DNA from 3 places in the Streptomyces sp. NPDC014734 genome. Region 2 is predicted to be linked to each of the others. Evidence: riboswitches for the same ligand, from Rfam matches in the RefSeq annotation. Region 2 holds a riboswitch; each other region holds the start of a gene.
The links. Region 2 has a riboswitch for cobalamin ahead of ACF1CT_RS07010 (cobalamin biosynthesis protein). Riboswitches for the same ligand answer to the same signal wherever they lie in the genome.
Positions count from the first base shown of each region.

Region 1: another riboswitch for cobalamin. It lies ahead of ACF1CT_RS02475 (ribonucleoside-diphosphate reductase subunit alpha); the one in region 2 lies ahead of ACF1CT_RS07010 (cobalamin biosynthesis protein).
Region 3: another riboswitch for cobalamin. It lies ahead of ACF1CT_RS17810 (ABC transporter substrate-binding protein); the one in region 2 lies ahead of ACF1CT_RS07010 (cobalamin biosynthesis protein).

Region 1 is NZ_JBIBYN010000001.1:567,371-573,233, forward strand. It holds gene mctP (monocarboxylate uptake permease MctP) at 1-1,226, shown strand, start outside; cobalamin riboswitch at 1,394-1,522, shown strand; gene ACF1CT_RS02475 (ribonucleoside-diphosphate reductase subunit alpha) at 1,663-4,071, shown strand; gene ACF1CT_RS02480 (ribonucleotide-diphosphate reductase subunit beta) at 4,071-5,102, shown strand; gene ACF1CT_RS02485 (hypothetical protein) at 5,125-5,337, opposite strand; gene ACF1CT_RS02490 (GlxA family transcriptional regulator) at 5,419-5,863, shown strand, end outside.
Region 2 is NZ_JBIBYN010000003.1:105,309-111,171, forward strand. It holds gene ACF1CT_RS06995 (IclR family transcriptional regulator) at 1-317, shown strand, start outside; tRNA gene ACF1CT_RS07000 (tRNA-Lys) at 495-568, shown strand; gene ACF1CT_RS07005 (MFS transporter) at 700-2,217, shown strand; cobalamin riboswitch at 2,482-2,616, shown strand; gene ACF1CT_RS07010 (cobalamin biosynthesis protein) at 2,761-3,780, shown strand; gene ACF1CT_RS07015 (cobyric acid synthase) at 3,777-5,303, shown strand; gene ACF1CT_RS07020 (putative cobaltochelatase) at 5,512-5,863, shown strand, end outside.
Region 3 is NZ_JBIBYN010000010.1:37,034-42,896, reverse strand. It holds gene ACF1CT_RS17825 (ABC transporter substrate-binding protein) at 1-285, opposite strand, end outside; gene ACF1CT_RS17820 (ABC transporter ATP-binding protein) at 871-1,641, opposite strand; gene ACF1CT_RS17815 (FecCD family ABC transporter permease) at 1,638-2,741, opposite strand; gene ACF1CT_RS17810 (ABC transporter substrate-binding protein) at 2,753-3,799, opposite strand; cobalamin riboswitch at 3,830-4,016, opposite strand; gene ACF1CT_RS17805 (alpha/beta hydrolase) at 4,249-5,391, shown strand; gene ACF1CT_RS17800 (sensor histidine kinase) at 5,444-5,863, shown strand, end outside.

The DNA.
Region 1 (5,863 bases), on a different contig from region 2:
CCGGCATCCTCGCCACCATGCCGTACATCGCGCTGCAACTCGTCGGCATCCAGGCGGTGCTGGACGTGATGGGCGTCGGCGGCGGCGAGAACACCCACTGGTTCGTCAAGGACCTGCCGCTGCTGATCGCCTTCGCGGTGCTCGCCGCGTACACCTACTCGTCCGGCCTGCGGGCGCCCGCGCTGATCGCGTTCGTCAAGGACGGGCTGATCTACCTGGTCATCGCCGTGGCGATCATCTACATCCCGATCAAGCTGGGCGGCTTCCACGACATCTTCGCCGCCGCGCAGGAGAAGTTCGCCGGGCCGCCGGGAGGGAAGCCGACCGGTGCCCTGGCCCCCGGCGCGGGCAGCCAGTGGGGCTACGCCACCCTGGCGCTGGGCTCGGCGCTGGCGCTCTTCATGTACCCGCACTCGATCACGGCGACGCTCTCCAGCCGCAGCCGCGACGTGATCCGGCGCAACACCACGATCCTGCCGCTGTACTCGCTGATGCTCGGGCTGCTGGCGCTGCTCGGTTTCATGGCGATCGCCGCCGGGATCGAGGTGGACAACGGGCAGCTGGCCATTCCGCAGCTTTTCGAGAACATGTTCCCCGACTGGTTCGCGGGGGTGGCGTTCGCCGCCATCGGGATCGGCGCGCTGGTGCCCGCGGCGATCATGTCGATCGCGGCGGCGAACCTCTTCACCCGCAACATCTACAAGGACTTCCTGAAGCCGGACGCGACTCCCGAGCAGGAGACCAAGGTCTCCAAGCTTGTGTCGTTGCTGGTGAAGGTCGGGGCGCTGGCCTTCGTCCTCACCATGGACAAGACGGTCGCGATCAACTTCCAGCTGCTCGGCGGGATCTGGATCCTCCAGACGATGCCCGCCCTCGTCGGCGGCCTGTTCACCCGCTGGTTCCACCGCTGGGCACTGCTCGCGGGCTGGGCGGTCGGCATGGTGTACGGCACGCTGGCCGCGTACGGAGTGGCGTCGCCCACCCAGAAGCACTTCGGCGGCTCCTCCGAGAAGATCCCCGGCATCGGTGAGATCGGTTACATCGGCCTCACCGCGTTCGTGCTGAACGTGATCGTGACGGTGGTGCTGACGTTCGTCCTGAACACGGTGAAGGCGCCCGCCGGAACGGACGAGACGTCACCGGCCGACTACACGGCCGACGCGGGCGACCCGGGTGTCCGGGCGGAGCCGGCGCCGGTCACCGCGGGAGTTCCGGACGGTCGCTGACCGCCCCTTCCCGGCCCCCGGACGGCCCGTCCCCGCCCCTTCGAAAGGGGGCGGGTGGCGGGCCGTCCGCCGCCCGGCACGAGGCCCGCAGGGCGCCTCCTGCGGGCCCGGCACACGGAGGCCGACACAACATCTGGGGGCTGCCTCATCGGGCGGCCCCCACATGTATGCTCATCCTCGCTGTCGTCGCAGGGGAATCCGGTGCGAATCCGGAACTGTCCCGCAACGGTGTGTTCAGTGCGCTTTTGCGCACCCCCGACGAAGTCCGACGACCTGCCGACAGCGCACCCGGCTCGACCGATCCGGGTGCCAGACGTCCGGGCCTCGCGGATGGGCCGGTGGACGCCGTACGCAGTGCCGCCCGCCCAGGGCTCCGTGCTGCCCGGCTGCCCCGTTCCCCCGCCCTGGCCCCGAGCCGAGCGAGGGAGAGCACCACGTGACCATCGCGCCAGCCGATCCGGCCTCAGTCGCCGCGTCCGTAGCGGCCGAGTCCGAGGGAACCGCACAGGACGGACCGGGCACCGCGCTGCTGCGGACCCTGACCGACCTCACCGTCGACCTTCCCGACGCCGACCCCGGACGGGTGGCCGCCGCCGCGCTGCGGGGCCGCAGCGCCCGGGCGGACGAGGCCGAGCTGCGGTCGCTGGCCACCGAGGCCGCCGCGGGACTCATCTCCGAGGACCCCGCCTACTCCCGGCTCGCCGCCCGGCTGCTCACCCGCACCATCGCGGACGAGGCGGCGGGCCAGGGCGCTGTCTCCTTCTCCGCCTCCGTCGCCGTCGGTCACCGCGAGGGCCTGATCGCCGACCGCACCGCCGCGTTCGTCGCGGCCCACACGGCGACCCTGGACGCCCTCGTCGAACGCGCCCTCGTCGACGGCGCCGACGACAGGTTCGGCTACTTCGGCCTGCGGACCCTGCACAGTCGCTACCTGCTGCGCCACCCGCACACCCGCCAGGTCATCGAGACCCCGCAGCACTTCATGCTGCGGGTGGCGTCCGGGCTCGCCGAGGACGACTCGCCGCAGGCCGTGGACGACGTCGCGGCGCTGTACCGGCTGATGAGCCGGCTCGACTACCTGCCGTCCTCGCCGACCCTGTTCAACTCCGGCACCCGGCACCCGCAGATGTCCTCCTGCTACCTGCTGGACTCCCCGCTCGACGAGCTCGACTCGATCTACGACCGCTACCACCAGGTGGCGCGGCTCTCGAAGCACGCGGGCGGCATCGGCCTGCCGTACTCCCGCATCCGGGCCCGCGGCTCGCTGATCCGCGGCACCAACGGACACTCCAACGGCATCGTGCCGTTCCTGAAGACGCTCGACGCGTCCGTCGCCGCCGTCAACCAGGGCGGTCGCCGCAAGGGTGCCGCCGCGGTCTACCTGGAGACCTGGCACGCGGACATCGAGGAGTTCCTGGAGCTGCGCGACAACACGGGCGAGGACCAGCGGCGCACGCACAACCTCAACCTGGCGCACTGGATCCCCGACGAGTTCATGCGCCGGGTCGACGCGGACGGCGACTGGTCGCTGTTCTCCCCCTCCGACGTGCCCGAGCTCGTCGACCTGTGGGGCGACGCGTTCGACGCCGCGTACCGGGCCGCCGAGGCGAAGGGCCTGGCCCGCAAGACGATGCCGGCCCGTGAGCTGTACGGCCGGATGATGCGCACCCTCGCGCAGACCGGCCAGGGCTGGATGACGTTCAAGGACGCCGCCAACCGGACCGCCAACCAGACCGCCGAGCCGGGCCGCGTCGTCCACTCGTCGAACCTGTGCACCGAGATCCTCGAAGTCACCGACGACGGCGAGACGGCCGTCTGCAACCTGGGATCGGTCAACCTCGGCGCGTTCGTGGCCGACGGCGACATCGACTGGGAGCGGCTGGACGCCACCGTCCGCACCGCCGTGACCTTCCTGGACCGGGTCGTCGACATCAACTTCTACCCGACCGAGCAGGCCGGGCGTTCCAACGCCAAGTGGCGCCCGGTGGGCCTGGGTGCGATGGGCCTCCAGGACGTCTTCTTCCAGCTGCGGCTGCCGTTCGACTCCCCCGCGGCCCGCGCGCTGTCCACACGGATCGCCGAGCGGATCATGCTGGCCGCGTACGAGGCGTCCTGCGATCTCGCCGAGCGGTCGGGTCCGCTGCCCGCCTGGGAGCAGACGCGTGCCGCGCGCGGGGTGCTGCACCCGGACCACTACGACGCCGAGCTGAACTGGCCGGAGCGCTGGGACGCGCTGCGCGCCCGCGTCGCGAGGACCGGGATGCGCAACTCGCTGCTGCTGGCCATCGCGCCGACGGCGACGATCGCCTCGATCGCGGGTGTGTACGAGTGCATCGAGCCGCAGGTCTCCAACCTCTTCAAGCGCGAGACGCTCAGCGGCGAGTTCCTCCAGGTCAACGCCTATCTGGTGGAGGAGTTGAAGAAGCTCGGCGTGTGGGACGCGCGCACCCGTGAGGCGCTGCGCGAGGCGAGCGGCTCGGTGCAGGGCTTCGCCTGGATCCCCGAGGACGTGCGGGCCCTGTACCGCACCGCGTGGGAGATCCCGCAGCGCGGTCTGATCGACATGGCGGCGGCCCGTACGCCGTTCCTCGACCAGAGCCAGTCGCTGAACCTCTTCCTGGAGACGCCGACCATCGGCAAGCTCTCCTCCATGTACGCGTACGCCTGGAAGAAGGGGCTGAAGACGACGTACTACCTGCGGTCCCGCCCCGCCACCCGGATCGCCCGCGCGGCCTCCGGCACGGCCGCCGCCGCCGTCGTTCCCGCCCAGCAGGCGTCGGCGCCCGACGCGGACGCGATCGCCTGTTCCCTCGAAAACCCCGAGTCCTGCGAGGCCTGCCAGTAATGAGCTCCACCGAACACACCGCGAAGGCCGAGAAGAACCTGCTCGACCCGGGCTTCGAGCTGACCCTGCGCCCCATGCGCTACCCCGATTTCTACGAGCGCTACCGGGACGCGATCAAGAACACCTGGACGGTGGAGGAGGTCGATCTCCACTCGGACGTCGCCGACCTCGCGAAGCTGTCGCCGGGTGAGCAGCACATGATCGGGCGGCTCGTCGCCTTCTTCGCGACGGGTGACTCGATCGTCGCCAACAACCTGGTGCTCACGCTCTACAAGCACATCAACTCCCCCGAGGCGCGGCTGTACCTGAGCCGTCAGCTGTTCGAGGAGGCCGTGCACGTCCAGTTCTATCTGACGCTGCTCGACACCTACCTGCCCGATCCGGAGGACCGGGCGGCGGCGTTCGCGGCGGTCGAGAACATCCCGTCCATCCGCGAGAAGGCCGAGTTCTGCTTCAGGTGGATGGACTCGGTCGAGAAGATCGACCGGCTGGAGAGCAGGGCCGACCGCCGTCGCTTCCTCCTCAACCTCATCTGCTTCGCGGCGTGCATCGAGGGACTGTTCTTCTACGGCGCGTTCGCGTACGTCTACTGGTTCCGCTCGCGCGGCCTGCTGCACGGTCTCGCCACGGGCACCAACTGGGTGTTCCGCGACGAGACGATGCACATGAACTTCGCGTTCGAGGTCGTGGACACCGTCCGCAAGGAGGAGCCGGACCTCTTCGACGACGAGCTCCAGCAGCAGGTCACCGACATGCTGAAGGAGGCCGTGGAGGCGGAGCTGCAGTTCGGCCGCGACCTGTGCGGCGAGGGACTGCCCGGCATGAACACGGAGTCGATGCGGCAGTACCTGGAGTGCGTGGCCGACCAGCGCCTCACCCGGCTGGGCTTCCCCGCGGTCTACGGCTCCGAGAACCCGTTCTCGTTCATGGAGCTCCAGGGCGTGCAGGAGCTGACGAACTTCTTCGAGCGCCGGCCGTCCGCGTACCAGGTGGCGGTGGAGGGCTCGGTCGACCTGGACGAGGACTTCTGATCCACCGGGCGGGCCCGGTGGATCAGATCCGGGCCCAGCTCCTGACGTACGGGCGCCGCTCGGCCATGACCGGCCGGGCGGCGCCCTCCGTTTCCGGTGGCGCGTCCCCCCGTGCCCGTTCCGCCTCCAGCAGTTCGCGGGAGATGCGGCGCTCCCGGGCGAGGCCGAGGAGGGCGGGCAGCAGGGAGAGGACGACGAACGCGGACATGCCGAGAACATTCAGGAAGGTGTTCATGACCTCACTCTCGTCGGCGCCCGCACATTCCGGCAGTGGCAGGACTGCCACACAGCATCGATTTACTGCCACACTGGTCCGATGCTGAACAATGTCGCCACCCTGCTGCTGGACGAGGTCCACCCCTTCGAGCTCGGCGTGCTGTGCGAGATCTTCGGTCTCGACCGCAGCGAGGAGGGTCTGCCGGTCCACGACTTCGCCGTCGTCTCCGCCGAGGGCCCCACGCTGCGGACCCACGCCGGGTTCACCATCGGCACGCCGCACGGCCTCGACCGTCTGGAGGAGGCCGATCTCATCGCCGTACCGGCAGGCGGCAGCTACATCGAGCGGGAGTACCCCGAGGAGGTCCTCGACGCCCTGCGCCGGGCCGTGGGCCGGGGCGCACGCGTGCTGAGCGTCTGCTCCGGGGCGTACGTCCTCGGCGCGGCGGGGCTGCTGGACGACCGCCGCTGCACCACCCACTGGCGGCACGCCGACGAGCTGGCCCGCCGCTACCCGCGGGCCACCGTCGAGCCCGACGTGCTGT
Region 2 (5,863 bases):
GCCTGCTGGCCCAGCTCGACGGGGAGGGCCGCCGCGACCACCTCTCGCGCCACAGGACGCCCCGGCTCACCTCGCGGACGATCACCAACGAGAAGGTGCTCTTCTCCAAGCTCGACAGCCAGCCGGCGACGGTCCCGATGCTCGACCTCCAGGAGTACGCGGTCGGAACCGTGTGTGCGGCGGTGCCGCTGACGGCCGGGGCGTCGGCGGGATGTCTGGCACTGTCGCTCCCGATCGAGGACGCGTACCGGCTGCGTTCGGCGGCGGAGACACTGAACCGGCAGGCGGCACCCGTGCTGCTGTCGCTGGCGCTCTGAGCCGCGCGTCGACCGGTCCGGCGGCCGCGTCGGCCGCCGGACCGCCCTGGCCGCGTCGGCTACTCCGGCCGGACCGGCAACCCCGGCCGCCACGCGCCCGAATTCGCACTGTTCTTCCGGTTTGCGCCCGCTGTCACCAGCACCCGCCGGAAGCAGGTATTATTTTCGAGTCAGCAGGCGCCGCTAGCTCAGTTGGTTAGAGCAGCTGACTCTTAATCAGCGGGTCCGGGGTTCGAGTCCCTGGCGGCGCACAGACAACGCACGAGGCGGTTCACGTACACACGTGAACCGCCTCGTGCGTTTTCCGCTGCCCATCGAGATGTACGAACGTTTTACACATCCGTACTAGACAGATGTTTTAAACGCCCGTACATTCGCAGTCATGACGAACCCCACGAGCACCACCGCCGAGCGCGGACACCTCGCCGGTCGCCGGGAATGGACCGCTTTCGTGGTCCTTCTGCTGCCCCTCCTCCTCGTCTCGATGGACGTTTCCGTCCTCTTCTTCGCGATCCCGGCCATCGACCGGGATCTCGCCCCCAGCGCCACTCAGCAGCTCTGGATCTTCGACGTGTACGCCTTCGCCCTGGCCGGTCTGCTCATCACGATGGGTTCGCTCGGGGACCGGATCGGACGCCGCAGGCTGCTGCTCATCGGCGCGTTCGCGTTCAGCGCCGCGTCGGTCGCGGCCGCGTACGCCACAAGTCCCGAAATGCTGATCGCGGCCCGTGCGGTGCTCGGAATCGGCGGTGCGACGCTGATGCCGTCGACGATGGGGCTCGTGCGGAACATGTTCCGCGACGAGCGGCAGCGGGGCCGCGCCATCGGCATCTGGTCGGGCGCCATGGCCGGCGGAATCGCGCTCGGCTCGGTGCTCAGCGGAGTCATGCTGGAACACTTCTGGTGGGGCTCGGTCTTCCTGATCAACGTCCCGGCGATGGTGCTGCTGCTGGTCCTGGTGCCGGTACTGGTCCCGGAGTTCAAGGACCCGAACCCCGGACGGTTCGACTTCCTGAGCGTGCCGTTGTCGATGGGGGCCGTGCTGCCGGTCGTCTACGGGGTCAAGGAGAGCGCCGCGCACGGACTCGACGCGTCACGCGCGCTCGTCGTCGCGGCCGGTCTCCTCGTCGGGCTGCTCTTCGTCCGCCGTCAGCGCGGCCGCGGCGACGCGATGATCAGCCGGGAACTGTTCCGCGGGCACGGTTTCGGGGCCGGAATCGGGCTGAACGCACTGGCGTCCTTCGCCATGATGGGCTCCTCGTTCTTCACCACGCAGTATCTGCAGTCGGTGCTCGGCATGAGCACGATGGAAGCAGCGCTGTGGAGCCTCGCTCCGTCGCTGGCGGTGGGCGCCGCGGCACCGACCGCCACGGCGATCGCCCAGCGGACCGACCGGGTCCGGGTCATCTGCGCCGGTTTCGTGATCGCCGCCGCCGGTTTCGCCGTTCTCGCCCTTACCGGTACCGACTCGTTGTGGCTGCTGCTCACCGGCTGCGCCGTGATGAGCTGCGGCATCGTCACCGTGATGGCGCTCGTCTCGGACCTGGCACTGTCCACCGCCCCGCCGAACAAGGCGAGCTCGGCGGCCTCGCTGCTGGAGACCGGCCAGGAGTTCGGCGGTGCGATGGGGATGGCCCTGCTGGGCGCGGTGGCCACGGCGGTCTACACCGCGGACATGCCCGGCTCGGCTCTGGCGGACGCCCGCAAGACGCTGGCGGGCGCGGTGGCCACCGGGGACCGCTCACTGATCACCGCGGGGAGGGATGCCTTCGTCCACAGCATGCAGTACGCCTCGGTCGCGGGGGCCGCGCTGCTGCTGGTGGGTGCGGTGCTCGCCGTGACCCTGCTGCGCCGGAGGTCCGCGGTGGGGGACCGCGACGCACTGGCGCTGACCAGCTGACCGCCCGGCGGCGGGTTCACCGGCGGTCACTCACCGCGGAGAACGACCGCGCGACGGACGGGGCGGGGGGGGGGGGGCGCGGGGGGGGGGCCCCCCCCCCCCCCCCCCCCCCGGCCCCCCCCCCCCCCCCCCCCGCCCCCCCCCCCCACGCCGTGGACCGCGGCCCGATGTGGGTCTCGGCACACCGCGCCGTCGCAGGTCAACGGCAAGTTGACGGGCGTTCTCGGTGCGTGGTGGACTGCCGGAGCCAATTACGGCGACAGCAGAGGAAGCCGGTGCGAATCCGGCGCGGTCCCGCCACTGTCACCGGGGAGCGGCCCCCTTCACCGGGAACGTCACGGCACGCCACGCGCGGGCCGGAAGGCCGGGGGAACCGCGGATCCGGGAGCCAGGAGACTCTCGTCGCCGGTCTCGTCGAACCAGGGCGCGGACCCTGAGTGAGGACATGTCACCATGCCTGGCAGCCGTGCGTCCCTTGCAGTGGCGCTCTCGCCGAGAGCCGCCCGTACGAAGCCCCTCCGAGGCGCGACGGCCGGCTGAGCCATGCGTGCCGACCACATCTTCGCGTACGGCGCCACGGCCGGCCTGATCGGCGACCTGCTGCTCGGTGACCCCCGCAGGGGGCACCCGGTCGCCGCCTTCGGGCGGGCCGCGGCGGGCGTCGAGCGCCGACTGTGGCACGACCACCGCGGGTGGGGCGCGCTGCACACCCTTGTCTGCGCCGGGGGCGCCGCGGGTGGTGCCGTGCTGCTCACCCGCGCCCTCCGGAGTCGCCCCACCGCCTCCGTCGTGCTGACCGCGGCCGCCACCTGGTCCGTCGTCGGCGGCACGTCGCTGGGGCGGGAGGCGCGGGCCATCGGCGGCGCCCTGGCCGCCGGGGACGTGGAGCTCGCCCGTGAGCGGCTGCCGCGTCTGTGCGGGCGCGACCCGCACTCCCTGGACGGGCCGCAGATCGCCCGCGCCGTGGTGGAGTCCGTGGCCGAGAACACCTCGGACGCCGTGGTGGGCGCCCTGGTGTGGGGGGCGCTTGCCGGGGTCCCCGGCCTCGTCGGCTTCCGGGCCGCCAACACCCTGGACGCGATGGTCGGTCACATGTCGCCCCGCCACCGCCGCTACGGCTGGGCCTCCGCCCGCCTCGACGACGTCATGGGCTGGCCCGGCGCCCGTCTGACGGCCCTGCTCACCGCGGCCGCCGGAGGGCGGCCGCGGGACGCGGTACGGGCCTGGCGGGCCGACGCGGCGAAGCACCCGAGCCCCAACGCGGGCCCGGTCGAGGCGTCGTTCGCGGGTGCGCTGGGCGTACGCCTCGGCGGGACGCTCGCGTACGGCGGCCGGGTCGAGCACCGGCCCGTGCTGGGCGGGGCGACCGGCCGCGCGGTGGAGACCGCGGACATCGAACGGGCGGTACGGCTGTCGCGCCGGGTCGGCGCACTGGCCCTCGGCGTGTGCGTGGCGGCCCGGCTGGGCGCGGGCCTCGCCGCCCGCCGTATCGCGGGAGCCGGGGCCCCGGGGGGCCGGGGCGCCGGCGGACGGCGACGGATCACGGGACGGAGACGGACATGAGCGGCGGACTGCTGATCGCCGGCACCACCTCGGACGCCGGGAAGAGCGTCGTCACGGCGGGCATCTGCCGCTGGCTCGTGCGCCGGGGCGTGAAGGTGGCGCCCTTCAAGGCGCAGAACATGTCGCTGAACTCCTACGTCACCCGGGAGGGCGCCGAGATCGGCCGCGCCCAGGCGATGCAGGCGGCGGCCGCCCGGGTGGAGCCGACCGCGCTGATGAACCCGGTCCTGCTCAAGCCCGGCGGCGACCGCTCCAGCCAGGTGGTCCTGATGGGCAGGCCGGTGGGCGAGATGAGCGCCCGCGGCTACCACGGCGGCCGTCAGGAGGCGCTGTTCGGCACCGTGGTGGACTGCCTGGATCAGCTCCGGAGCACGTACGACGCGGTGATCTGCGAGGGCGCGGGGAGTCCGGCCGAGATCAATCTGCGGCGCACGGACATCGTGAACATGGGGGTCGCCCGTGCGGCGGGCTTCCCGGTCGTCGTGGTCGGCGACATCGACCGCGGCGGGGTCTTCGCCTCGTTCTTCGGGACGACCGCGCTGCTGGCCGCCGAGGACCAGGCACTGATCGCGGGCTACCTGGTGAACAAGTTCCGGGGCGACGTGTCGCTGCTGGAGCCGGGCCTGGAGATGCTGCACGGGATCACCGGGCGCCGGACGTACGGGGTGCTGCCCTTCGCGCACGGTCTCGGCATCGACGAGGAGGACGGCCTGAGGGTCTCGCTGCGCGGTGCCGTGCGCGAGTCGGTCGTCGCGCCGCCGCACGGCGAGGACGTGCTGCGGGTCGCCGTGTGCGCGGTCCCGTTGATGTCGAACTTCACCGACGTGGACGCGCTGGCCGCCGAGCCGGGCGTCGTCGTCCGGTTCGTGGACCGTGCCGAGGAACTCGCCGACGCCGACCTGGTCGTGGTCCCGGGCACCCGGGGCACGGTGAGGGCCCTGGCCTGGCTGCGCGAACGCGGTCTCGCCGAGGCCCTGGAGCGGCGCGCCGCCGAGGGCCGGCCGGTGCTCGGGATCTGCGGCGGCTTCCAGCTCCTCGGTGAGCGCATCGAGGACGAGGTGGAGTCCCGGGCCGGTCGGGTCGACGGGCTGGGGCTGCTCCCGGTACGCGTCCGCTTCGACCGCGAGAAGACCCTCGCCCGGCCCGTCGGCGAGGCGCTCGGCGCGCCGGTCGAGGGGTACGAGATCCATCACGGCGTCGCCGACGTGCGCGGCGGCGAACCCTTCCTGGACGGCTGCCGGGCCGGCGCCGTGTGGGGCACCCACTGGCACGGCTCGATGGAGAGCGACGCGTTCCGCCGCCGTTTCCTCGCCGAGGTCGCCCGGGCCGCCGGCCGGCGCTTCGTCCCGGCCCCGGACACCTGTTTCGGCGAGCTGCGCGAGGAACAGCTCGACCGTCTCGGCGACCTCGTCGAGGAACACGCGGACACCGACGCGCTGCTCCGGCTCATCGAGTCGGGCGCGCCGCCGGGTCTTCCCTTCCTCGCCCCCGGGGCGCCCGCACTCCCCGGACGGCGCCCATGAACGCCCCGGCGCCCGTCGCACCGCGTTCCTCGCACGCGGCCCCGTCTTCCGTCGCGCGCCCCTTCCCGGACCGGGGCGCCGCCCCCGGCCCCGTCCCCCGCCCGCCGGAAGGACCGACCGCCGTGACGCGGGGGCCGGCCTGCGTGCCGGAGGGACCGGCCCCCATGCCGGAGGGGCCGACACCGCACCGATTTCCCCAGGAGGCATCGTGAGTACGCCGTACCCCTTCACCGCGCTCGTCGGGCAGGACGACCTCCGGCTCGGCCTGCTGCTGAACGCGGTCTCGCCCGCCGTCGGCGGCGTGCTGGTGCGTGGCGAGAAGGGCACCGCCAAGTCCACCGCCGTACGGGCGCTCGCCGCGCTCATGCCCCAGGTGCCCGTGGTACCCGGGTGCCGGTTCTCCTGCGGTCCGGCGGCGCCCGATCCGGCGTGTCCCGACGGCCCGCACGAGGCCGGGCCGGGTGTGTCGCGGGATGCCCGGATGGTGGAGCTGCCCGTCGGCGCGTCCGAGGACCGGCTCGTCGGGGCGCTCGACATCGAGCGGGCGCTCGCCGAGGGTG
Region 3 (5,863 bases), on a different contig from region 2:
GCTGCCGTTCGAGAAGTTGCACTCCTCGGCGGCTTCCGGCACGGGTGTGGAGGAACCGGGCGGGAAGCTCAGCAGGGACTGGAAGACGTTGTTGAACAGCAGCCAGGACCCCGGGTCGTAGCCGGATGCCGGATCGGTCGCGACGATGCCGTCGGACATCCCGACGACCACTCTCGCCTTCGACTCGGACGGCCAGATCTGATCCTGGGAGCCGCAACCGGCCAGCAGCACCGCCGCCATTCCCCCGGCCACCAGGGTGCTCGACCGCCTCGTACGAACCTTCACGGAATGTGCCCCATACTCTCGGCCGGCCGCGGGGTGTCCCCGGACAACCGGAACAGGTCAGGAAATACTGCGAACGCATCGGCCATGCAGCCTTTTTGGACCCGGCCGGGCGTAAGGGGACGGACCGACAAACTTCCCGGGTTCGGCGTTCACGAGGAATCCTATGCATGATGACAGACGGTCAAATTCCGATCGGTGAACGGCAGAAGACAGGTCGTGGTTGATCCGATGGTGATGTTGGACATCCCAGTTGTACACCGCGAAGAGCCGTAGCACACCGTGCGGCGGGGAATCCCCTGAACAGTCGGTGCCGTTGGCCTGGAATGCCTGAAATCGGATCGTGATGGTTACCCGGGCCGACTCGCGGTGAATCCCCACGGCCTCTCTTCCCCGTGTGAGATGTTCGGCATTCGGGACAGCCCTTGAGGGCCGTCCCGAAATCCCCGGCGCGCGCACGACGACCGCTGCGGCGCCCCACCGCGTCGTCGGAACGTCCGCATACACCCAGTATGCGGACGCTCCTCCTCGTGCGAGGCACCACATCTGACGCCGCGCGCCGGTCCACCACGGAGTACGGGACGGCCCTCAGGGGAGAAAGGTCACATGAGGGGCCCCGGTACGGGGATGAATGACGACTTCCCCGGTCACTCCGTACACCTCCTGGAGCAACTGCGCGGTGAGCACTTCGGCGGGCGGTCCCGACGCGGTGACCTCGCCGTCGCGCAGGACGTAGAGGCGATCGCAGTAGTACGCGGCCAGATTCAGGTCGTGGAGCGCGACCAGGACGGTGGCGGGGAGCTCGCGCAGGACGCCGAGGACGTCGAGCTGATGACGTATGTCCAGGTGGTTGGTCGGTTCGTCGAGAACGAGCAGGGCGGGCTGCTGTGCGAGGGCGCGGGCGATGAGCACACGCTGGCGCTCGCCGCCGGAGAGCCGGTCGAAGGGGCGGTCGGCCAGCGCCGTCGCGTCCACGGCTGCCAGCGCCGATTCGATCAGACGGGCGTCCTCGGCCGTGTCACCGGTGAACAGGCTCTTGTGCGGGGTGCGTCCCATGGCCACGACCTCCCGTACGGAGAGGTCGAAACCGGCGGCCGACTCCTGCACCACCGCGGCGAGCGTCCGCGCCAGTGTGCGCACGGGCAGCGACCAGGCGTCCGCGCCGTCGACCCGCACCTGGCCGGTGTCGGGCCGCAGGACGCGGTAGACGGCCCGCAGGAGGCTGGACTTGCCGCTGCCGTTGGGGCCGACCAGTCCGATCACCTCGCCGGGCCCTGCGTGCAGCGAGACATCGCGGACGAGGCGGTGCGCGCCCGCGGTCAGCGTGACGCCGTCGACGGCGAGTTCGGTTGCGTTCATGCCACTGCTCCATCGGCGTGTCGTCGGGCGTCACGGCGCATGAGCCAGAGGAAGAAGGGCCCGCCGCACAGCGCCGTCAGCACTCCGACCGGGATCTCCATCGGCGCGGCGACTGTGCGGGCGGCGATGTCGGCCCAGATCAGGAAGACGGCTCCGGCCAGTGCGGCCGTGGGCAGCACACGACGGTGATCGCCGCCGACGAAGAGACGCACGATGTGCGGCAGCATCAGCCCGACGAAACCGATCGGCCCGGCCGCCGCGACCAGGATTCCCGTGACGAGGGACAGCAGGATGAACATGCGGGCCCGGAAACGGGCCACGTCGAGCCCCATCGTCGTGGCGGCCTCCTCGCCCGCCAGCAGCAGGTTCAGGTTCCGCGACTGCACCAGGAGGACGGCGATGCCGACCAGCAGGGCCGCGCTGGGCAACCACAGCGTGCCCCAGTCCACGCCGCCGAGGCCGCCGAGCGTCCAGGCGAGGACGGCACGCGCCTCGTGGCCCCGGCCGGCGGTCAGCAACAGCAGATCCGTCACCGCGGTGAGCATCGCGGCGATCGCCACACCGGACAGCACGAGCCGTACCGAGGTGATCCGTCCACCGGTGCGGGCGGTCGCGTAGACCACCAGCAGCGAGCCCAGCGCGCCGACGAACGCGGCGGCCGACAGCGATGCCGGCCCCGCCGCACCCACCCCGAGGACGATCACCGAGACCGCGCCGAGGGACGCGCCGGAGGACACCCCCAGCAGGTACGGCTCGGCGAGCGGGTTACGGATCAGGGCCTGCATGGCGGTACCCACCACGGCCAGCCCGGCCCCGGTCACGGCGCCGAGCAGCACCCGCGGCGCCCGCACGGTCAGGACGATCGTCTCCCGGGCGCGCGACCAGGTCGGCTCCGAGCGGTCGACGCCCAGCGCGTGCGTGATGATGCCCCACACGTCACCGGGCGGCACGTGCACCGAGCCGATGGCCAGCCCGGCCGTGACGGAGAGCAGCAGGAGCACCGCGAGGACGGACAGCGTGACGGCGAGGGCGGCCCGACCCGACCGGGTTCCGCGACGCGTGCGCGATTCGGCCGCGGCCGCGGCCGGGCCGTCCTCCACGGATGTCCGCGTCACCGGAAACGCTCGGGGTGCAGCCCGCGGGCCAGGCCGTCGACCGCGTAGGCCGACCGGATGCCGACCAGCGTGTCGGTCAGCGGCAGCACCACGAACCGTTCGTTCCTCACGGCCGGGACGTCGGCGAGCGCCGGCTGCGAGAGGAGGAACTTCTTCTTCTGCTCGACGGTGCCGGATCCCGCGTAGTCGTAGATGGCGATGACCTCGGGCTTGCGGGCCACCACCTGCTCCCAGGAGACGTCCCCGAAGACGTCGTCCAGGTCCCCGAAGACGTTCCTGCCGCCGGCCAGGCGGATCAGCTCGCTGCCCAGGCCCTTGCCGCCCGCGGTGAACGCCGTCTTGTCGCCGCTGTCGTACACGAAGACGGGCACCGCGGGGGCGTTCTTGACGGCGGTGGCGGCCTTGTCGACGCGTCCGCGGAGTTCGGTCACCAGCTTGTCGGCGCGGTCCGGTATGCCGAAGACGCTGCCGACGGTACGGATCTCCTCGTAGGTGTCCCGCATCGTCACGGGCTTGTTCTTGGCGCAGTACTCGCGGTTGAGGTAGGTGTCGATGCCCGCGTCGGCGAACGCCTTGCGGGAACGGCCCTCGTTCTCGGCGAACGCGCTGCCGTAGCCGCCGTAGACGAAGTCCGGCTCCGCGTCCAGGATCGACTCGAACGACGGCTCCTTGCGTGCCAGCTCGGGGATCGCCTCGAAGTCCTTCCTCAGCTCGGGCAGGACGGCGGAGTCGGGGAACGCGGTGCCGACCATGCGGTCCTTGAGCCCCAGGGCGAGCATCAGCTCCGCCGGGTGCTGGTGGATGGTGACGACGCGTGCGGGCGGCTTGTCGTACGTCGTCTTCACACCGCAGTTGTCGACGGTGACCGGGAAACCCCGGGCCGTCGCCCGCGCGGCGGCCTTCCGGTCCTCGGGGGAGTCCTCGCCCGCCCCGCAGCCCGCGGCGAGCAGGACGGTGGACAGGGCGGCAGCCGCGGCGGCGGCGCGCAGCGCACGACGGCGGGCGGGCGGGCAGACGGGGCGGCGGGGAATGCCGAAATACACGTAGAGCCTCCTGGGGAGTCCGCGCTCCCTCACAACGGGCCCGCGACAGGGCAGTGTCCTGACTCCCGGATCGACGTTCCTCCCGCCCTCCCGCGCCGCGCGCGGTGGCATGCCGAAGGGGTGCACTCCCCGGTCACAGTGGCGGGACCGTGCCGGATTTGCACCGGCTTCCTGTGGTCCGTCGCGGCGATGACCTGCCGATATTACGTTTCCTTGAGGTTGCGGCACAAAGGCGGCCGGTGTGAGTGATCGCACCCCGGCGGCCGGATCCGTCTCCGCGCCCTTCGCGGTGCGAGCCGGCGCACCGGATCGCACCGCCGGTGAGACGGCGAACGGGCATCCGGACGGCCCCGGCGTCAACACGGGGTTCCCGGCTGTCTCACATCCGACGTAAAGAGGCGGAAAAGCGGGTAAACCTTTGCGGCGTGTGCGGCATCCTCCCTGGCGTGATGAGCCTGACGGGGACACCCTTCTTCCTGGCCACGGTCGCCCTGGCCCTGGTCACCGTGCTGCTTCCGCTGTTGCTCTGGGGCCGGGTGGGCGGACCCGCCGTCGTGCGCGGTGCGGCGCGCCTGGTGATGGTCGTCCTCGCGCAGGCGGCGGCCGTGCTGAGCGTCTTCGTGATGGTCAACAACGCCAACGGCCTCTACGACAGCTGGGCCGACCTGCTCGGCACCGGACACCACGTCGTCGCCGCCCCGGACCTGGGGAGCGACGGACTCGGCACCGACAAGCGGCTGGCGGACCAGCCGAGGACCGTCCAGCACTTCGGCCCGACGCACGACGCCCGGATGGGCCGGGGCGTCCGCGTGACCCAGTTGCGCGGCCCGGTGTCGGGCGTGCGCGGCGAGGTGTACGTATGGCTCCCGCCGCAGTACGACCGGCCGTCCTTCCGGCACCGGAAGTTCCCCGTGGTCGAGCTCCTCGGCGGTTTTCCCGGATCGGCGAAGGCGTGGTTCGTCAGCCTGCGGGTGCAGTCGCAGCTGGAGGCCGGAATGCGGAGCGGGAGGATCGCCCCGTTCATCCTCGTGGAGCCGCGGACCAACCTGCTGGCGGGCAAGGACACCGGGTGCGCCAACGTGCCGGGCGTCGTCGACGCCGAGTCCTGGCTCAGCGTGGACGTCCGGCAGATGGTGACCGACACCTTCCGCGCGCAGAGCCGCGCGAGCGGCTGGGCGGTGGCGGGGTACTCGGCGGGCGCGCACTGCGCCGTGAAGATGGCACTCGCCCACCCGGACCGGTACCGGGCCGCGGTCGGCCTCTCCGGCTACAACGACCCGGCCGCCGAACGGGCCTCCCTCACGGCCCGGACCCCGCATCTGCGGAGGGTCAACAACCCGCTGTGGATCCTGCGCCACGCCACCACCCCGCCACGCGTCTCGCTCTACCTCTCGGGCTCCCGCGACGACGGCTACCGCGACGGCCTCGCGCTCCGGCGCGCGGCGGTGCTCCCGACACACGTGGTGGTGGCCGGAGTGAGCGGGCCGCACACCACGGGACTCTGGGAGCGTCAGGTGCCGCAGGTCTTCCGCTGGCTCACGGCCGAACTCTCCCCCCACAGGGGCCGGGTCCCTCCCGCCAAGGGCGTCTGACCGCGGGACGCCACACGATGCCCGGCGCGGCCGTCCACCCTACGGTGGTGGCATGGCGGTGATCAGCGGATGGAGGCGGCGGGACCGGGGCCGCAACGGCGTGCTGGACGCGCTGGGCGTGGTGGCACTGTTCGTGCTGTCCATCGTTGCCGCCTCGGTCGTGCCGCACGAGCACTACTTCTCCCTGCGCTGGTCCGCAGTGGTACTGGCGGCAGTGGGCTGTGCCGCGCTGCTGTGGCGTCGCCGTCACCCGATCGGCGTACTGGTCGTCGCGGTCGGCTGCGGAGTGGTGTTCCAGGTGTTCGGGTTCCGCGAGAGTCCGCTGGTGATCAGCCCGGTCCTGGTGTCGGTCTACACCGTCGCCGTGCTCACCGACCGGCGTGCCACCTGGACCGCGGCTTCGCTTTCGGCCGCCGTTCTGGTGGGAGCGGCGGTGATCTGCGATCCCCGCTCCTGGCTGGCTCCCGACAAC